DNA from 2 places in the Sporolactobacillus sp. Y61 genome. Region 1 is predicted to be linked to the other one. Evidence: riboswitches for the same ligand, from Rfam matches in the RefSeq annotation. Region 1 holds a riboswitch; the other holds the start of a gene.

What was found. Region 1 has a riboswitch for FMN ahead of ABNN70_RS08730 (ECF transporter S component). Riboswitches for the same ligand answer to the same signal wherever they lie in the genome.
Region 2: another riboswitch for FMN. It lies ahead of ribD (bifunctional diaminohydroxyphosphoribosylaminopyrimidine deaminase/5-amino-6-(5-phosphoribosylamino)uracil reductase RibD); the one in region 1 lies ahead of ABNN70_RS08730 (ECF transporter S component).

Annotation. Positions count from the first base shown of each region.
Region 1 is NZ_CP159510.1:1,840,449-1,848,345, reverse strand. Features, by position in the region: gene menB (1,4-dihydroxy-2-naphthoyl-CoA synthase) at 1-366, opposite strand, end outside; gene fabL (enoyl-[acyl-carrier-protein] reductase FabL) at 580-1,335, shown strand; gene ABNN70_RS08760 (superoxide dismutase family protein) at 1,413-1,967, opposite strand; gene mscL (large conductance mechanosensitive channel protein MscL) at 2,098-2,565, shown strand; gene ABNN70_RS08750 (hypothetical protein) at 2,702-2,986, shown strand; gene ABNN70_RS08745 (8-oxo-dGTP diphosphatase) at 2,981-3,484, opposite strand; partial or broken gene ABNN70_RS08740 (PC4/YdbC family ssDNA-binding protein) at 3,644-3,862, shown strand; gene ABNN70_RS08735 (1,4-dihydroxy-2-naphthoate polyprenyltransferase) at 4,292-5,206, shown strand; FMN riboswitch at 5,307-5,437, shown strand; gene ABNN70_RS08730 (ECF transporter S component) at 5,657-6,265, shown strand; gene ABNN70_RS08725 (YjcZ family sporulation protein) at 6,348-6,443, opposite strand; gene ABNN70_RS08720 (acyl-CoA thioesterase) at 6,533-7,063, opposite strand; gene ABNN70_RS08715 (3D domain-containing protein) at 7,359-7,897, shown strand, end outside.
Region 2 is NZ_CP159510.1:479,848-487,744, reverse strand. Features, by position in the region: gene ABNN70_RS02380 (NAD(P)/FAD-dependent oxidoreductase) at 241-1,248, opposite strand; gene hcp (hydroxylamine reductase) at 1,419-3,059, opposite strand; FMN riboswitch at 4,238-4,383, shown strand; gene ribD (bifunctional diaminohydroxyphosphoribosylaminopyrimidine deaminase/5-amino-6-(5-phosphoribosylamino)uracil reductase RibD) at 4,566-5,654, shown strand; gene ribE (riboflavin synthase) at 5,658-6,308, shown strand; gene ABNN70_RS02360 (bifunctional 3,4-dihydroxy-2-butanone-4-phosphate synthase/GTP cyclohydrolase II) at 6,324-7,511, shown strand; gene ribE (6,7-dimethyl-8-ribityllumazine synthase) at 7,527-7,897, shown strand, end outside.

The DNA.
Region 1 (7,897 bases):
TCCTCCACCTATGGCATACCCGGCAACCATGGCAATCACAGGCTTCGGGATAATCCGGATCAGGTGCTGCAGATCAAGAACGTTCAGGCGCGGCACATGATCACTTCCGACATATCCGCCATTTCCCCGGACCTTCTGATCACCGCCTGAACAGAATGCTAACGTCCCCGCACCAGTCAGGATGACTACACCGATACTTGAATCATCTCTGGCGCGTGAGAAGGCGTCAATCATTTCCATGACTGTTTTTGGTGTAAACGCGTTTCTTACCTGAGGACGATTAATCGTTATTTTGGCAATGCCTTCATACCGTTCAAAAATGATCTCATCATAAGGCTCGATGACCTTCCATTCAACAGAGGACATGTTAAAGAGACTTCCTTTCTGACAATAAAAGTATGTATGCGTTTCCGTGATTTCCCGCACATCACAGTTTATTTTATCACACGACAGATCATCAGTCAGAATCAAGGCTCACCACCGGTACTTTTCGCGTCTGAAATCAAAAAAGATCATACCGGTCTTGCCCGGTTTTCATCCGTTTTGCTATACTGTATGGGATAAAAAGGGGGATCTGAGTTGGGGAAAAAAGTAGCCTTGATCACCGGTGGGACAAGAGGTATCGGCAAAGCCATTGCTGAAAAATTTGCGCAGAACGGGTACACCCTTGTACTTAATTATGCACGGAAGGCCTCTAACGCTGAAAAAACGAAACAGGATATTGAAGAAAAATATGGAACAGAAGTGAAAACATGTAAAGCAAATGTCGGTGAAGTGGGTCAGATTCAGCAATTATTTAAATCGACGGAAGAAGCTTTCGGGAGACTGGACGTCTTTATCAACAATGCCGCTTCAGGTGTCCAGCGCCCGCTTATGGAAATACAGGAAAAACACTGGGACTGGACACAGGACATCAATGCCAAAGCCTACCTTTTTGCCGCACAGCAGGCCGCAAAGCTGATGCAAAAATCAGGGGGCGGACACATTGTCGCCCTTTCCAGTCTCGGCGCCGTACGTGCCCTGCCCAATTATGCCGTTGTCGGTGTTTCAAAAGCGGCTGTCGAAGCGATCACACGCTATCTGGCCGTTGCTCTGGCACCGATGAATATCACGGTAAACACGGTTTCCGGTGGTGCTGTGGATACAGACGCACTGAAACACTTCCCTAACAGGGCGGAACTGCTGGAACAGGCAGCAAAACGCAATCCTGCCGGCCGTATTGTGCAGCCTGAGGATCTGGCGGAAGCCGTTTATTTTCTCTGCACCCCTGCCGCGTTTATGATCCGCGGGCAGACCATTACGGTCGATGGTGGTCTGTCCCTCCTTGCCGAATAATACACCATCAGAAAAAAGGAAGAGGCTTAAGTCCTCTTCCTTTTTTTCGGTCATCATCCAAACCCGATCTGCCAACATTAACGGATCACGCCGCAGATAACACGTTTTCCGGAGTTTCCCGCAGGATCTGTTTTCTGATCATCCCCTGATTCATGAATAATCAGGGCTGAACCATCAGCATCCCTGAGTGAGTTCGCCTTTCCTTCTTCCAGTGTCACCATGGGATTAAAAATAACTGTTTTTACCCGGCCCTGACTGTCGGCAAAAATATTCGGCATATCGCCTGCATGCGGGCCAAGAGGATTTTTTAATCCATGTTTTTTATGTTCCGGATTAAAGTGTTCACCGGCAGACATAAAGTCCGGAGGCGAGCAAATGCCGTTTTCATGGAAATGGATGCCATGTATCCCCGGTTTCAGCTTTTCGGCCTGGAGGGCAATTCTGACCCCTTTTGCTGTTTCCGTTAAGATGGCTTCCCCAACCTGCTCTCCAGAGGAATCGGTCAGCTGGACAATCAGTCTCTGATTTTTTTGTTCTTTAGCACTTACGCGGTCACCTGACTGGTTTCCATAAGCTGCTGCGACAAGAATCACGACCGTACACACGATATAAAAAAATCTTCCGAAGTTCAATTTGGATCGACCTCCCGGATATATCATGCTCAGAATACGTCATTTTACTCATTACAGCCCTTTTCAACCGGGAAAAATGATGCTATCCTTTCGATGAACTTGAAATAGAAACGGGGGGAACCGAATGAAAATATTCAGGGAATTTAAAAGTTTTATCGCACGGGGGAATGTGATCGATTTAGCTGTTGCGGTCATTATTGGCGCGGCATTCGGGCAAATTGTCAACTCGCTGGTAAAGGATATTGTGATGCCGCCGATCGGACTCCTGCTCGGCAAGGTGGATTTCAGCAATCTGTATATCAATCTCTCCGGGAAAACCTACAGCAGCCTGGATGCGGCTCAAAAGGCCGGAGCACCGACGATCAACTATGGTTTATTTATTAACAATGTCATCAATTTTCTGATTATCGCTGCAGTCATTTTCTTTATGGTCAGGCTCATTAACCGCACACCCCTAAAAAAGCCGGTCTCACCGAAGACAAAACTGTGTCCTTACTGTCTTTCTTCCATACCTGCCAAGGCCACAAGATGCCCGCACTGTACGTCTCAGCTCCCTGAACAGTCTGAACGGTCTGAACATGCAGCCGGTCAAAAATAAAAATAGCAAATCTGAGGCAGCAGTCCTGTCATCACGGGCTGCTGCCACTTTAACAGGTTCTTAAAAATTCACTACAAAATAATCCAGAATTATGTATAATGAGTGATGCACGATATGTATGGGAGGCAAGTGAGCCATGTCTTTGCAGGATGATCTGATCATGATGACCGGCATTCTCCTGATTATTGCCGGAATCGTCCTGATTCTGAAAAAAAGAAAATGCACCTTACCTTCTCTTCTTAAGCGACGCCTGCGGCTTCCCTCAAGATTTTTTGCTACGCTCGGCATTATTTTACTTCTTGCCGGTACTGCTCTGATCATCTCTCCTCTGCTCATCGTTAATATGGGACTCGATTTCTGGATTGTGTTTTTTCTGGGTGTCCTCGCCTGTCTGATGCTGCTGATCATGTTTTTTTTATAATTCTCTATTCTTTATGGATTGCGGAACCGGTCGTATTTCCGTGTGAACCAGCTGGTTTCCGTTAAACACACAGTGGTAGTTTTTCGGCTGACAATGATCTATGTCGAGAGCATCCCGCATGAAACTGAATAAGGAAGGCACCGTCCCGAAATTATCCTTTGACAGGATCCATTGCTCTGTCTTCCATTCAAGTATCCCCTCTCTGGTCCTCAGTGGTGTATGAAGCGCCGCAGCATCCACTGCGCGAACGACAAACAGATACATTCCCTCCAGTTTCTCACTGTCAGCGTTCCATGTGACGATGCCCCGGTATAACGGGTGAGTGACCTGAAGGCCTGTTTCTTCCCGGATTTCACGGATCACGCATTGTTCCGGCGTCTCTGTCGGCTCAAGCTTCCCGCCGACGCCGTTCCATGCACCCTGCCACGGATTTTTTTCCCGGTTAATCATGAGTATCTTCCCTTTATACTGAATCAGAGCAAGTGTATAGCGCAGCATATGTATCCCCTCTAATGATTGACATGATCTTTTTCTTATCATTATAACAAAATGCGACCTGAAGACTTTATTTATTTATCCGAACCCTTGACAGAACGCTTGTTCCCGTTTATGATGATTATAGAACATTTGTTCTATATCTAATAATGAGGTGATCGTATGTCAGAATCAGAACAAAGAATTACATGTCACATTGTCGAACATTTCGGTGTTCTGTCAAAAGAGCCTTCCGGATGGACTCGGGAATTTAATCTGGTCAGCTGGAATAACCGTGAAGCAAAATACGATATCAGAAGCTGGTCAGCCGACAAGAAAAAAATGAGAAGAGGCATTACCCTGACCGGTGTTGAATGTGATGCGCTCCGGACACTGCTCAATGTCCGGTTTCCCCGGCCACGGATACCGGCATCTTCTGAACCGGGAACTCCCCATCCCTCAGTAAAGTCCTGACTCTTTTTTTGCCCCCACCCTGTACCCGTGCAGTCCTTCCGACAGGACCATCATTAAAAGCAGAAATGCTGCGTATGTACTTCAGGATTGACAGTACCTTACTAATCTCATAAACTAAAATTGTTACAAAAATGTCGAATTCGTGACCCTTTTGTCTCATCATTTCATTTTAACATTTATCGGGTGCTGTCAGCCGCCCGATGATATAGCTGCATGACGCAGGAGCACCACATGCGCTGAACGGCGGGCTCATTCGAGCTGTGCGTTACAGGCCATATCCTTCTGGTTGTGGCAGCTGATCGTCTGTCAGCCAATCTTCCTGCCCTTTCTGGCATCTTATTATAGGAGAGATCAAATATGAATGGATCCGTTTTGGAGAAGAATACAGGTTTTAAAAAATGGTGGAAGATGATCCGCCCGCATACCCTGACGGCTTCCTTTGTTCCCGTCGCACTCGGTACGGCACTGGTTCTGCCCATAAGAATTCCCAATTTTTTACTTTTTATCGCCATGTTAATTGCTTCCATGATGATCCAGATTGCAACCAATCTGTTCAATGAGTATTTTGATTTTAAAAGAGGCCTGGATGATTCCAGCTCAGTCGGCATTGGCGGCAGTATTGTTCGTGATGGATTCCGGCCAAAGACGATCCTTTATCTCGCGCTCAGTCTGTGCGCCGCTTCCATGCTGATCGGGGTTTATATCTGTATGAAAAGCAACTGGTGGATTGCCGCCGCCGGGTCGGTTTGTATTCTCACCGGCTACCTTTATTCCGGCGGACCGTTACCGATCGCCTATACCCCCTTTGGAGAAATGATCTCGGGCTTATTTATGGGTATCTTTATCATCTGGATCTCTTTCTTCATCCAAACGGATATGCTGACACTGAACACGGTCCTTATCTCCATTCCGATCGGCCTTCTCGTCGGGGGAATTAATATGGCGAATAACATTCGTGATTTATCCCGGGATAAGGAAAAGGGTCGAAAAACCCTGCCTGTTCTGCTCGGACGGCCGGCTGCCATTCGTGTACTCGCTTCCCTGTTTGTGATTTCTTATCTGTGGATCATCGGATTAATGGTCTTCCAGGTTGAATCAGCCTGGCTTCTGGTTGTTTTCGCCAGCCTTCCGAAAGCCATTCAGGCGACAAAGTTGTTTCGTGGAAAGACACGTTCTATTCAGCTGATGCCGGCCATGAAAGCTACGGCACAGATGCAGACACTCTTTGGCATCCTGCTCTCGGTCGGACTTGTACTGGATTATGTGATCTGACAACGGATCAGGGAGTTCAGATCAGGATTCGTATTTATGTGAAAAAAAGTCTTGATGAATACGCTTAACGGGTGTAAAATGTATGTGTAAATTGAATCAAATATTCCTTCAGGGCAGGGTGTGATTCCCGACCGGCGGTATTGGATTTAAACGTCCAGAGTCCGCGAGCCTTTTGGCAGATCCGGTGAGATGCCGGGACCGACAGTACAGTCTGGATGAAAGAAGGATGATGTGACGGCGCATTTTCCGCCTTCTATTCAGCGTTGAACAGCGAAGCGTGATGACAGGTCTGTCGTGCGCTCAGTGATATCAGCGAAGCCCAAAGGAATTTACTTATCCTTTGGGCTTCTTTATTTTTACCGGCTTTTAAATAACCGCTGAACCGATGGTTGTATCCTGATAGAAACTCACCGCACACATCATCCCAATACTATCATGGGGTGATCTATTATGAAGGCTTTATCTTTGAAGAAAATGGTTCTGGTGTCACTGCTTGCAGCTCTGGGTTTCCTGATTATGCTGATCGCTTTTCCTGTGCCGCTTTTCCCTGTTTTTCTGACCATGGATTTCAGCGATATACCTGCGTTGATTGGTGCCATCATACTCGGACCCGGGGCCGGTATTGCTATTGAAGCCATTAAAAATATTCTCCACGTGTTACTGACCGGATCACTGACAGTCGTACCTGTCGGTGAATTGGCCAATTTTACTGCCGGCTCGATATTAATTCTCGTTACCTGGTGGTTTTACAAGAAAAAGCATACACTCTTCTCACTTGCCGAGGGTATGCTTGTCGGCACACTGATCATGACCATACTGATGGCCCTTGCCAATTATTACCTTATCTTTCCTGCTTATGCTGTCTTTCTTGGACTGAGTATAGACAGTGCCGTACAGATGTCCCAGGCAGCCAACCACAACATTCAGAACCTGATGACATTAATTGTTTATGGAGTCGCACCTTTTAATCTGCTCAAAGGTGTAGTTCTGACCCTGTTAATGATCCCGCTCGGTGCACGCTTAAAACATTTTATTCAGAGAAAGCATACAGCTGCCTGATCTGTTCCTGACGAAAAACAGCCGCGGACTAAAAAAAGTCCGCGGCTGTTTTTATTACCGGTTCATCTTGTCGGCCTGCTTATTAATAAACGAATGCCGTACCAACAATGATCAGCAAAATGAACAGAACAACGATTAACGCAAAACCGTTGCTGTAACCGCCGGAAGTTGCACCCATATCGTCACTCGCCCCTTTATTCCGTATTTTGAGCAGTTTTCCCCACTCAACAGTACATTCTATGCAGGTCACTCCTAAAGGTGTGGACATCAGATATTGTTCATCTCACGGTCCCAGGGTTTGTCCAGTGTCAGCTTTGAAGCAAATTTTTTCGTTTCCAGACGTCTTTCCTTCCTGCGCAAATAGCGCTTTTCGGCTGACTTAAAGAGCATCCGTTCTTCTTCACTTTCCGGTATGACTTTAGGTACAGGAACCGGTTTTCCATTTTTACCGATAGCAACAAACGTAAGATAGCACGTGGTACACAATTTACGTTCACCGGTCATTAAATCTTCAGTAACAATTTTCACGAATACTTCCATGGACGTATGGTGCGTCCATGTCACCATCGCTTCGAGGCAGACAGACGAACCTGCTTTTATGGGGTGGAGAAAATCCACAGAATCTATCGATGCGGTGACCACCGATTGCCGCGCATGGCGCATGGCCGATACAGCTCCGATATTATCAACATACATCATCAGTTTTCCGCCGAAAAATGTGCCATGATTATTTGTATCGTTCGGCATGACGTGTACAGAAGTAACCGAACGTGATGCATTCATTTTTTTCGCTTCCACCTTGTTATCCCCCTGGTAGTTAATTTATACGATCTGTATTCTGTCCTTCTCTAGTTTAGAGCAAATTATTTTTTTTACAAATTGAGAGCACTTCATGATACCCGTCAGGGAGACAAATATGTAAATATTTTTATCATAAATTTGAGAAAACATATTGACAAATCCAAAAAAACTTATCTCATTGTTACAGAACTGTAATCTGACTAATACACGTCTGAGATGTTGAGCCCTTACAATTACCGTTGGATGCAAAACAGGCTATCCTGTTTTGCCCGCCTAAGGAGGTTTTTACTTAATGAATATCATTAAAAGGCTGACCGCGCTGACAACCCTGACGGTGTTTTTCGGTATTCTTGCACCGACAACGATTGCCTTCGCGAAAACGAGCAGTACAAATGATAGTCACGCTGTAAAAAGTCAAGATCCTGAACTCAAAACAGCAGTAGGATTCAGTCAGAATGATCCGAGTTTACAACCAGATAGTAACAGTATCACCAGAATATTCGGAAATAGTTTGTTGCAATTGGGAGACAGCGGTCCTTCCGTTGCAGAGATTCAGGATACACTTCGCTTACTGGGTTATTATGGAGGAGAAGTGAATGGCGTATTTGGGGAATTGACAGCAGATGCCGTGAAGCACTTCCAGTCAAACCAGCACATCGCTGAGAACGGACTGGTTGGCCCAAATACAAAAACAGCACTGTATACCGTGTACTCTTCGTCCGATGAAGCCAGTGCATACAAAGCAAGAGCCGCTGAAATGAAACAGGAAGAAAAGGCTGCTGCTGAGAGAAAAGCTAAAGCAGAAGCCAAAGCAAAGGCCAAAGCAAAAGC
Region 2 (7,897 bases), 1.4 Mb from region 1:
AAGTAAAAGAAACCCCCTGCACTTTTTGCAGGGTGGTTTAGACCAAAACGCCGTTTACCGGTGCCAAACACTCCTTCAATGGGGATTCGATTCTTAAAATCTTGTCCTTGAATGGCTTGTCAACTCTTCACCGTTGTTCATCTTTGGACCGCCGATCTTGCTGCGGCATACTGAGGTGATTCCCGCCTTCGCCTGACAGTAGGAGCAGTTTCCCTCTTTTCTATGGCATCGTTATCTCTTTCATTGACCAAAAAGCCTGCTACTTGAACTGTGCATTGGCTGCGTCCGTGCATTAGGATCAATAAAATGCTTAGCATTATTAACTGCTACCGGTGCCTCTCCAAAACCGGTGGCAATCAATTTAACCTTACCAGGATAGCTGACGATGTCACCAGCTGCGTAAACACCTGGTATATTGGTTTCCATCTTTGAGTTCACAATAATTGAATTTTTATCAAGAGTTAATTTCCAGTCTTTTATCGGGCCAAGCTCAGAAACAAAACCATAATTGACAATTAAATCATCAAGTGGCAGCTCCATCTCTCGGTCACCTTTTACTTCGTTAATAATTAATTTTTCAATTGTCTTCCCCCTCTCAACGATCGCTTTTGCTGTGAATGGAGTGGCAATCTTAACGTTGGATTGCTTCATTTGACGTACACTGCTTTCATGTGCACGAAATGCATTGCGTCGGTGAACCACTGTAACCTGGGCCGCTATCGGCTCAAGTGCATTTGCCCAGTCAACCGCAGAATCTCCCCCACCGAGGATCACAACTGATTGTCCAGCAAATTGCTGAATATCATGAACATAATAATAAAGATTGTCATGTTCATAAGATTTCACATTTTCAACTTTGAATAGTCGGGGTGAAAAAGCACCGACACCGGCAGTAATAATTACGGTTCGACTTAAATATTTTTCACCTTTTTTTGTCTGCAGCTCTATTACACCGTTTGGCAATCGCTTTAACTTTTCAACTTTTTGGCCTAAAATAACTGCTGGGTCAAATTGTAAAGTCTGTTTAGTTAAAACACTGACTAATTCTTTTGCCTTTATCGATGGAAACCCTGCTACGTCAAAAATAGTTTTCTCAGGATAGAGCGCCTTCAATTGTCCGCCCACTTGTGGCAGGCTTTCAATCAACCGGACCTTCATTTGACGCAGCCCGGCGTAAAAAGCACTAAAAAGTCCAATCGGACCTCCACCAATAATGGTTGTATCAAATATTTCCTTATTCTCCGTCATAATAATCCCTTCTTCTTTCTTCCCTTGTCACTCGGAATAAATAAGAAATGGAGCATTAATCCCACTGTTCATTTCTATTTAGCAGAATCTGTTGATTTTAGTTTAGCAGTTATATTTGCTGTCTAATGACTTTTTATCTATTCATTCGGGAACAGGGGAAAAAACAATTATTAAAAAACCAGGCTCAGATCTGACTCAACGGAATGTATCCCCGATATTCCGAATTTTTCTACCAGTATATTGGTAACGTTACGCGACAGGAAGGCGGGTAAAGTAGGACCAAGATGAATATTCCTGATGCCCAGATAAAGCAGAGCCAGCAAGACGATAACTGCTTTCTGTTCGTACCAGGAAATATTATAGACAATTGGCAAATCATTAATATCCTCTAAATTGAATACTTCTTTCAGCTTTAGCGCGATGCGGATCAGAGAATAGGAATCGTTACATTGTCCAGCGTCCAGTACACGGGGAATGCCGTTGATATCGCCCAGATTTAGTTTATTAAATCTATATTTTGCACAGCCTGCCGTCAGAATCACTGTATCTTTGGGCAGCGCTTTAGCAAAGTCAGCATAGTACTTTCGTGATTTCATTCTCCCGTCGCAGCCAGCCATTACGACAAATTTCCGGATTGCTCCGGATTTAACGGCATCAACCACTTTATCGGCTAACGCAAACACCTGATGATGGGCGAAGCCGCCGACAATATCGCCACTTTCAATTTCGATCGGCGGTGGGCACTTTTGAGCCTGCGCAATAATTTTGGAAAAGTCCTTTTGTTCGCCAATTTTACCTGGAATATGTTTGCAGCCCGGGAAACCGGCGGCTCCAGTTGTATACAGTCTATCTTTATAGCTTTTTTTCGGTGGGACGATGCAGTTCGTCGTCATCAGAATCGGTCCGCGGAAGCTTTCAAATTCCTCTTTTTGTCTCCACCAGGCATTTCCGTAATTGCCGATAAAATTCGGATACTTTTTAAAAGCTGGGTAATAATGTGCCGGGAGCATTTCTGAATGTGTATACACATCCACACCTGTGCCCTGTGTCTGCTGCAGAAGCATTTCGATATCACGCAGATCATGTCCGGAAATCAAAATGCCCGGTCGATTCCCAACGCCAATATTCACTTCTGTGATTTCCGGATTACCGTAGGCATTTGAATTTGCCTGATCTAGTAAAGCCATACCTTTTACGCCATATTTCCCTGTTTCCAGAACCAAAGCGGTTAATTCATCCGTGTTTAGAGAATCGTCCAGCGTCTTTGCAAGTGCGCTTTGCAGGAAAGTGTCCACCTCTTCATTGTCTTTTAATAAAACGTTGGCATGCCTGCTATACGCGGAAAGTCCTTTCAGGCCGTAGGTGATCAGCTCGCGCAAACTGCGAACATCCTCATTCTTTGTGGAAAGTACGCCCATATGGATGACCCGGCCAATGTTACTTTCTTCGGAATCATCGGAAGGCAACCAGATAGCTGCATCGGGTAGATTTTCTTTGTCTGACAGTTGCTCTGTCAGTTCTTTTCTTTTTTTCAAAGTGGCGGTTATTCGGGCGTGAATAGCTCGTTCATCAAAATTAGCGTTTGTGATCGTTGTAAATAAATTTTCGGTTATTAAATGATTGACTTCGCGACTGATGCTTTTCCCTTCGGCGCGCAGACGCGTAGTGACCGCGGCAATGCCCTTGGTCACATAAACGAGTAAATCCTGAGCGGCAGCCACTGCCGGGCTTTTGCCACATACACCGATTTGCGTGCATCCTGTGCCCCTTGCAGTTTCCTGACATTGAAAACAAAACATTGCATTTTCCATATTATTCTTCCCTCCATTGAGCTTATTTTATCTTGAATTAACCTTATTAAACGGCTTATTCGACACTTGAATAGACTCCGCCGGAGCATCGTCCAGATCCGATAACAGTTCCTCAGGAATTGGCCGGAGACCCTTATTAAGCAAGTCCGTCTTCCTCGGCTTCAAAAATATCGGGTGCAGTGCAGGTATCCTGATTAACAATCGTAAACTTAGAAAACATTGCTGTATCAATTTGTTTGGAGCCGTTCAAAACTTTTCACCTCCTTAAATAGCGAATGTATCACAGAAAGCCTGGATGTTGATGATAATTTTTAATGAAAGCGCTTAATTATTAGGATACAGATGAAATAAGAAAAGCACATTGATCCAGATCAAGTTACACTTACTAAACTGCGATCACAGGTTAGACTGAGCTAGAAAAACATAGAACCAGCAAGGGATAAGGACACTTTTCTATCTTTCAAGTAAAATTAATCGTACCCATTCCAGACCTGTTGGCGGGCTTTTCTTAGAGAATTATCCAGATTTTTTCTTCCTGTTTTAAAGCCAAGTGTTTGCTCCATAATCTGAATCGATGTGTTGATCCTGTCCATCATGGGTGGCTCAATGAATAACACTAGCCGCACGAACCAGACGATTGATAGAATCACTATTTGTAAATCTAATCGCCTTGCTTAATAAGCGGATATTTTCCGCTTAAATGCAGAATCGAACGAGTTTCAGAGCTTAATAAGCGGAGATTTTCCGATTAGCAATGAAAACTCCCCCTTTTCATGTCTTTTGAATCAATAGGCGGAATTCCTCCGTCTATTGAAACTCGCACTCATTCTTTTTACTAAGTTAAGCGGATATTTTCCGCTTCATTTATCGAGCCACCTGGCAGCGATGCCGGGGAAATTTTTTGCGCAACGTCCGGGATCACCTGCCCAACTTTGAAAGGGAAATATATTTTGGCAAACAGTCAATCAGCTCGTTGGTACAAATAAGGTGTTTTTGAAAAGGTGTCCTGGAGAGAAGTTTAGTTTCATTGGCTTTCGGCTGAAAAATTATCGAGAACGAACTGGAGCAAAAAGAACTGATTATTCGGCATCTTGGCTGTGCAGTAACTGGCGCCCTCATTCATATCCATGTACATCGGCATCCTCCTGCGTTATAATTAAGACAATTTCATATGTTAAGTAATCTTTCGGGGCAGGGTGAAATTCCCAACCGGCGGTGATCACGTTTTCGTGCAAGCCCGCGACCCGGTTGCTCTTTTTTGGCAAACGGTGGATTCAGTGAGAAGCTGAAGCCGACAGTACAGTCTGGATGGGAGAAAGATTGCGGCAAGTTGTGTTTCCCGCGTGGGAGACCCGTTTTTCGCTTTCCTTATGAGTCATGCGTGAAAACGGTTTATTTAAGTGAGCACATATTTGTCGTATTCAATTTTTATACACTACCCTGAAGTGATTATTTGCTTCGGGGTTTTTTGATGCCCGAAAAATCGATGGTAAAGGGGGCAGGCATATGAAAGATGCGGAGTTTATGAGCCTGGCGATTCATCTGGCGAAAACGACAGTCGGTCAGACCTGGCCAAATCCGGCGGTCGGGGCGGTTGTTGTCCGTGACGGGAGGATTGTCGGCATGGGCGCGCATTTAAAAGCCGGCGAGGCGCATGCGGAGGTGAACGCACTAACGATGGCGGGGGCCAGAGCTGAGGGCAGCACGCTCTATGTCACGCTGGAGCCATGTTCCCACTTTGGGAAGACTCCACCCTGCGCGGATTTGATTATTAAAAAGCAGGTCAGGCGCGTCTTGATCGCTTCGGTCGATCCAAATCCGCTGGTTTCCGGACGGGGAATTCAGCGCCTGAAGGAAGCCGGTATTACCGTGGAGTCCGGGCTGATGAAAAAAGAAGCAGAGTCGCTTAATCCGGGCTTCTTCCACTACATGACGCATGGGACGCCCTTTGTGACGCTGAAAGCTGCCTGCAGCCTGGACGGCAAGACGGCGACGGCGGCGGGAGAAAGCCAGTGGATCACAGGTGAGGCGTCCAGGCGCGACGGGCAAAACCTGCGCAGCCGGCATGATGCAATTCTCGTGGGTATCGGCACCGTGCTTGCTGATGATCCGCGTCTGACCGTCCGAACGGAAAGCGTCGCGCGTCAGCCGGTCCGCGTTGTTCTGGATACAAAGCTGCGTATTCCGGAACAGGCACAGCTTCTGAATGACCGGGCCGCACAGACCTGGGTCATCACCGGACGAACGATTGATGAGCAAAAAGCGGCGCGTATCCGCAATGACCGGGTGAGTGTCTTTCGCTTGCCGGAAAGAGATCTGCGCATCCAGGATGTTTTAACCTTCCTTGGGGAAAAAGGGATCATGTCGCTGCTCGTTGAAGGAGGGGCGGCGATTCACGGCAGTTTCCTGAAGGCCGGCGCGTTTGACCGGCTGATTGTGTACATGGCGCCGAAGCTGATTGGCGGGCAGCGGGCGGCCCCCGTGATCGGCGGCGACGGTATTGAGCACCTGCGGGATGCCGCCGCGCTGTCCATAGACGATGTTGAAAAAATTGACGGTGATCTGAAAATTACGGCGACCCGAAGGAGGGACTAAACCATGTTTACCGGACTTGTGGAAGAAATCGGGCATGTATCCGCTGTAAAAACAGGCACTGAGGCCATACAGATTTCGATCCGGGCCACACGCATCCTGCAGGATCTGACGATTGGTGACAGCATTGCCGTGAATGGCGCCTGTCTGACAGTTACGGAAAAAATGAGATCCGGGTTCACGGCAGACGTCATGCCTGAAACGATAAAAAGCACGGCGCTGAAAACACTGAAATCAGGTGATCCGGTGAATCTTGAGCGCGCGATGCGGGCAGATGGGCGATTCGGCGGACATTTTGTGACAGGTCATGTGGACGGAGTCGGGCGAATCGTCAGGAGTTATCCAAAAGGAAACGCTCGTTATCTGATCATTAAAGTGCCCGCAGAACTGGATGCCTGGCTGGTTGAAAAAGGATCAGTCGCTCTGGACGGAACGAGCCTGACGGTGTTTGCTATTCAGGACGCCCGGCTGACGGTTGCTTTAATTCCGCATACATCAGACCAGTCGGTGCTTGGACAGAAAAAAATGGGCGATTCCGTCAACGTGGAATGTGATGTCCTGCAGAAATATGTCATGAACGCAGCACTTAAGACTACAAAAACCGCGCAGCATCTGACTTATGGCAAACTGCTTGAGCATGGATTTATCAGTCATTAACGGAGGTGGGGAAGCATGTTTGCATCAATCGAAGAAGCAGTCAGTGATTTGAAAGCCGGGAAAATCATCATCATCTGCGACGACGAAGGCAGGGAGAATGAAGGAGACTTTGTCTGCCTGGCTGATAAGGTGACGCCTGAGGCGGTTAATTTCATGATCACGCATGGCCGGGGGCTGCTTTGCATGCCGCTGGATCAAAGAATAGCTGATGCGTTGAAGTTTCGGCCCATGGTTGACGAGAATACGGACAATCACGAAACGGCTTTTACCGTCAGTGTCGATTCACGAAAAGCCAGAACCGGGATCAGCGCTTTTGAACGTGCGGAGACGATCCGGGCGATCGTAGCCGATCAGGCAAAGGCATCCGATTTTCATCATCCGGGACATATTTTTCCACTGATCGCTCGCGAGGAGGGCGTTCTGAGACGGGCCGGCCACACGGAGGCATCGGTTGATCTGGCCAGACTGGCCGGTGCGAAGCCGGCTGCGGTCATCTGTGAAATCCTGAAGGGCGATGGCCATATGGCGCGGCGGCCGGAACTGGAAGCGCTGGCGCAGACATTTGGCCTGAAAATGATTACGGTCAAGGACCTGATCACTTACCGGCAGCAGCATCACGTGCATCGTGAAGTCAGCGCGGATCTGCCGACGGCGTTGGGCAGCTTCCACATCATCGGTTACTCTGATCAAGGAAAAGAGCATGTTGCGCTTGTTAAAGGACAGGTTGCCGGCGATCAGCCCGTCCTGGTCCGGGTCCATTCGGAATGCCTGACCGGGGACGTTTTTGGTTCGGAACGCTGCGACTGCGGGCCGCAGCTGCACAAAGCCCTGCAGATGATCGAAGAAGCAGGCAAGGGTGTGGTGATCTATCTCCGTCAGGAAGGGCGGGGGATCGGCCTCATTAATAAACTGAAAGCGTACCGACTTCAGGAAGAGGGTGACGATACGGTGGAAGCCAATCTGCATCTTGGGTTTCCGCCCGACATGAGGGACTACGCCGCGGCCGCAGAAATCATTCGCGATCTGGGAATCACGAAGGTGCGGCTGATGACGAACAACCCGGCGAAGATAAAAAATCTGGAGCGGCACGGGCTTCATGTGATCCAGAGAGTGCCGCTTGAGATCAATTCGAACGAAAACAATCGGCGTTATCTGTTCACGAAAGCCGAGAAAATGGGACATTTGCTGCATTTATCAAAATAGGGGAGTGGTATCACAATGGTAGAAGTTATCGAAGGTCATTTAATCGGTAAGGGGCTAAAGATCGGCATCGTCGTCAGCCGCTTTAATGAGTTTATCACAAACAGGCTGCTGGCCGGTGCAGAGGACGCCCTGAAGAGGCACGGCGTCAGTGATGAGAATGTCACGGTGGCCTGGGTGCCCGGCGCTTTTGAAATTCCGTTTGCGGCGAAAAAAATAGCGGAGTCCGGGCATTATGATGCGGTTCTGGCGCTCGGAGCCGTTATCCGCGGTGCCACCTCGCACTATGACTATGTCTGCAATGAAGTCTCCAAAGGGGTCGCCAAAACAAGTCTGGAGACGGGGGTTCCTGTGCTTTTTGGTGTCATCACAACGGAGACGATTGAACA